Regions from separate parts of the Streptomyces sp. NBC_00358 genome, predicted to be linked through region 1. Evidence: predicted binding sites of a transcription regulator. Region 1 holds the regulator's gene; the other holds the start of a gene.
The links. Region 1 encodes HrcA, which represses chaperone genes, less so after heat shock. Its sites were predicted from a motif close to TTNGCACTCNGNNNNNCNGAGTGCNAA; they were not measured.
Positions count from the first base shown of each region.

Region 2: a site for HrcA is predicted at 1,190-1,216, ahead of groL (chaperonin GroEL). Genes of this name have one in related genera too.

Region 1 covers NZ_CP107976.1:6,228,020-6,230,474, reverse strand. Annotated here, with positions in the region: gene dnaJ (molecular chaperone DnaJ) at 1-1,048, opposite strand, end outside; gene hrcA (heat-inducible transcriptional repressor HrcA) at 1,049-2,065, opposite strand; gene OHT01_RS26500 (MBL fold metallo-hydrolase) at 2,244-2,455, shown strand, end outside.
Region 2 covers NZ_CP107976.1:5,191,026-5,193,480, forward strand. Annotated here, with positions in the region: gene thrC (threonine synthase) at 1-52, shown strand, start outside; gene OHT01_RS22030 (MoaD/ThiS family protein) at 49-324, shown strand; gene OHT01_RS22035 (cold-shock protein) at 767-970, shown strand; gene groL (chaperonin GroEL) at 1,342-2,455, shown strand, end outside.

The sequences.
Region 1 (2,455 bases):
GTATGGCGAGCTCGCGCAGCACCCGCTCCTGCTCCGCGTCGAGCTTGGTCGGCGTGGTGACCTCGACGTGCACGATGAGGTCGCCACGGCCGCCGCCGCGCAGGTGGGTGACGCCCCGGCCGTGCAGCGGGATCGACTGGCCGGACTGCGTGCCCGGACGGATGTCGACCTCCTCCAGGCCGTCGAGCGTCTCCAGCGGCACCTTCGTGCCGAGGGACGCCGCGGTCATCGGGAGGGTGACCGTGCAGTGCAGGTCGTCGCCGCGCCGCTGGAACGTCGAGTGCGGCAGTTCGTGGATCTCGACGTACAGGTCGCCTGCGGGGCCGCCACCGGGGCCGACCTCGCCCTCGCCCGCGAGCTGGATCCGCGTGCCGTTGTCCACACCGGCCGGGATCTTGACCGTCAGGGTGCGACGGGACCGGACCCGGCCGTCGCCCGCGCACTCGTGGCACGGGGTCGGGACCACGGTGCCGAAGCCCTGGCACTGCGGACACGGCCGTGAGGTCATGACCTGGCCGAGGAAGGACCGCGTCACCTGGGACACCTCGCCGCGACCGCGGCACATGTCACAGGTCTGCGCGGAGGTCCCGGGCGCGGCGCCTTCGCCGTTGCAGGTGGCGCAGACGACGGCCGTGTCGACCTGGATGTCCTTCGTGGTGCCGAAGGCCGCCTCGTCGAGCTCGATCTCCAGCCGGATCATGGCGTCCTGGCCGCGGCGGGTGCGCGAGCGCGGTCCGCGCTGCGACGCCGTGCCGAAGAAGGCGTCCATGATGTCGGAGAAGTTCCCGAAGCCGCCCGCGCCGAAGCCGCCGGCGCCACCGCCGCCCTGCTGGGACAGCGGGTCGCCACCGAGGTCGTAGACCTGCTTCTTCTGCGGGTCCGACAACACCTCGTACGCGGCGTTGATCTCTTTGAACCGCTCCTGCGTCTTCGGATCGGGATTGACGTCCGGGTGCAGCTCGCGAGCGAGCCTCCTGAACGCCTTCTTGATCTCGTCCTGGGACGCGTCGCGGCGCACGCCGAGTACGGCGTAGTAGTCCGTGGCCACTTAAGACTCCGCCAGGATCTGTCCGACGTACCGTGCCACCGCTCGTACCGCTCCCATCGTTCCCGGGTAATCCATGCGGGTCGGGCCGACCACGCCGAGTTTGGCTACTGCCTCGCCGCCCGAACCGTAGCCGACGGAGACCACGGACGTGGAGTTGAGTCCCTCGTAAGCGTTCTCGTGCCCGATTCGCACGGTCATGCTCGAATCCCCGGCCTCTCCAAGCAACTTGAGGAGCACGACCTGCTCCTCCAGCGCTTCGAGCACCGGCCGGATGGTGAGAGGGAAGTCATGTCCGAAACGGGTGAGATTGGCGGTACCGCCGATCATCAGCCGCTCCTCGGTCTCCTCGACGAGTGTCTCCAGCAGTGTGGAGAGCACCGTCGAGACCGTACCCCGGTCCTCCGACTCGAAGGCGTCCGGGAGGTCCTGGACGAGCTGTGGGACGTCCGCGAAGGGGCGTCCCGCGACCCGGCTGTTGAGCCGGGCGCGCAGATCCGCCAGCGAGGTCTCGCCGAACGGAACCGGACAGTTGATCATGCGCTGCTCGACCCGGCCGGTGTCCGTGATGAGCACGAGCATCACCCGCGCGGGGGCGAGCGACAGCAGCTCCACATGGCGCACGGTCGAGCGGGTCAGCGAGGGGTACTGCACGACGGCGACCTGGCGGGTGAGCTGCGCGAGCAGCCGCACCGTCCGTCCGACGACGTCGTCGAGGTCGACGGCGCCGTCCAGGAAGTTCTGGATGGCCCGCCGCTCGGGCGCGGTCATCGGCTTGACGCCGGCGAGCTTGTCGACGAAGAGCCGGTATCCCTTGTCCGTGGGGATGCGTCCGGCACTGGTGTGCGGCTGGGCGATGTAGCCCTCGTCCTCCAGGGCCGCCATGTCGTTGCGGACGGTCGCCGGGGATACCCCCAGCCGGTGCCGCTCGGTGAGCGCCTTGGAACCGACCGGTTCCTCGGTGCCCACGTAGTCCTGGACGATGGCGCGGAGCACCTCGAGCCTGCGTTCACTGAGCATCGCGCACACCTCCAGAAATCGACTCGGTGGTCTTCGTGGCCTTCGTGGCTTTCGTCTGGCACTCAGCACACGGGAGTGCCAGCGTTCCCCGGCCCAGTGTACGGCGGTGAGGCACGACCCCGGCAAGGGCGGGCCTGCGATGTCGTGCACGGCACCCGGTCACCGCTAGCGTCGCCGCATGAGGCTGACTTGGGAAGAGCTGGGGTGGGAAAGGGTGGCGCCCCGGGTCGGGCGGCGTCGGCTTCCGGACTGGGACTGCACGGTCGGGCTGGTCGTCGGCGAGGGCGCGGCGCTGATGATCGACGCCGGGTCGAGCCTCGCGGAGGGCGCGCGGTTGCGCCGGGAGGCGCAGGCCGCCGCCGGACACCGTGTGACGCTTCTCGCGCTCAC
Region 2 (2,455 bases), 1.0 Mb from region 1:
GACCATCCGCCCGAACCTCGACTCCTTCCGAGAGGCTGGCCTCGCATCATGAGCGTCAACGTCCGCATCCCCACCATCCTGCGCACCTACACCGGTGGTGCCGCCGAGGTGACGGCCGAGGGCACGACCCTCGCCGAGGTCATCAGCGACCTGGAGAAGAACCACACGGGCATCGCCGCGCGCGTTCTGGACGACCAGGGCAAGCTGCGCCGCTTCGTCAACGTGTACGTCAACGACGACGACGTCCGGTTCGAGCAGGGCCTCCAGACGGCGACCCCGGACGGTGTCGGTGTCTCGATCATTCCGGCCGTCGCCGGAGGCTGATCGTTACCCTCGGTAATGCCGAACACGCAGAGTTCATCGAATTGCCCCCTCCGTGAGAGAAACGGAGGGGGCAATTCTGCATGGTTGAGCGCGCTACAGTTGGGGAAGCGACTTCGCTTTCGATGTTGGTTTCATGCCGGACGCATATGAGTACCCGTTCGGCGGCCGACAAGAAGTAGCCAAACTGCCTCGCCCTTTTGGGCTTTTTATGGCATTTACGGGGCCCGACTTGCCCTGAATCCTCGCGCATTCTCCGCATATCGTTGATCGGCCATGCCCAGAATTCTCGTCCGATTGACCTGTTGCAGACGGCAGTTGGACAGATACATTCAGCCGCGGTCGACGCGTTCCGGCGCACACCCCCAACCGTTTGGGGGGTGAGGTCTGACCCGGATCCGCGAAGTGTGGATCTGTGCAAGGGCCAGTAATAGGGGAGTTAGGCATGGCTCAGGGCACCGTCAAGTGGTTCAACGCGGAGAAGGGGTACGGCTTCATCGCGGTCGACGGTGGTGCGGACGTCTTCGTGCACTACAGCGCGATTCAGATGGACGGCTACCGCACCCTTGAAGAGGGTCAGCGAGTGGAGTTCGAAATCTCGCAGGGCCAGAAGGGTCCGCAGGCGGACATGGTCAAACTCGCCGTCTAGTCCGGGCGCGAACGGCCACCGACGCAACTCACGCCGAGGGGCCCGCATCCCACCAGGGATGCGGGCCCCTCGTGCGTCCTCGGCGGCCTTCGGCCGCCCTCCGCCTGCTCCCGCGCGCGCCCGCGCGCACGGGAGCGCCCCCTCTGTGGAGGCTGGGCCCGACGCCCGTTTTCAGGAGAGGCGCTTGCACTCGCAGGGGTCGAGTGCTAATCATTGGCGTTAGCACTCTCCCAGTGAGAGTGACAGAACTTGGATCGGGCCAGTGAGGCCCGCGGGCCTGTGGGGCAAGGAACCACAAGGCTTGCAGGCCGTCCGTCGCGGGCGCGGGCACGATCCGGAGAAATCCACCCCGTCCGGGAGGACCACTTCACATGGCCAAGATCATCGCGTTCAACGAGGAGGCACGGCGCGGTCTCGAGCGCGGGATGAACCAGCTCGCTGACGCCGTCAAGGTCACCCTCGGCCCCAAGGGCCGTAACGTCGTCCTCGAGAAGAAGTGGGGCGCCCCCACGATCACCAACGATGGTGTTTCCATCGCCAAGGAGATCGAGCTCGAGGACCCGTACGAGAAGATCGGCGCCGAGCTGGTCAAGGAAGTCGCCAAGAAGACGGACGACGTCGCCGGCGACGGTACGACCACGGCGACCGTGCTGGCCCAGGCGCTCGTGCGCGAGGGTCTGCGCAACGTCGCCGCCGGCGCCAACCCGATGGCCCTCAAGCGCGGTATCGAGAAGGCCGTCGAGGCCGTCTCCGGTGCCCTCCTTGAGCAGGCCAAGGATGTCGAGACCAAGGAGCAGATCGCTTCCACGGCCTCCATCTCCGCCGCCGACACCCAGATCGGCGAGCTCATCGCCGAGGCGATGGACAAGGTCGGCAAGGAAGGCGTCATCACCGTCGAGGAGTCCCAGACCTTCGGTCTGGAGCTGGAGCTCACCGAGGGTATGCGCTTCGACAAGGGCTACATCTCGGCGTACTTCGCCACCGACATGGAGCGTATGGAGGCCGTCCTCGACGACCCGTACATCCTGATCGCGAACTCCAAGATCGCGAACGTCAAGGACCTGCTCCCGCTCCTGGAGAAGGTCATGCAGGGCGGCAAGCCGCTGCTGATCATCGCCGAGGACGTCGAGGGCGAGGCCCTGTCGACCCTGGTCGTCAACAAGATCCGTGGCACCTTCAAGTCCGTCGCCGTCAAGGCCCCGGGCTTCGGTGACCGCCGCAAGGCCATGCTCGGCGACATCGCCATCCTCACGGGCGGCGAGGTCATCTCCGAGGAGGTCGGCCTCAAGCTGGAGAACGCGGGTCTGGACCTGCTGGGCCGTGCCCGCAAGGTCGTCATCACCAAGGACGAGACCACGATCGTCGACGGCTCCGGCTCTGCCGACCAGGTCGCCGGCCGGGTCAACCAGATCCGTGCCGAGATCGAGAACTCCGACTCGGACTACGACCGCGAGAAGCTCCAGGAGCGTCTGGCGAAGCTGGCCG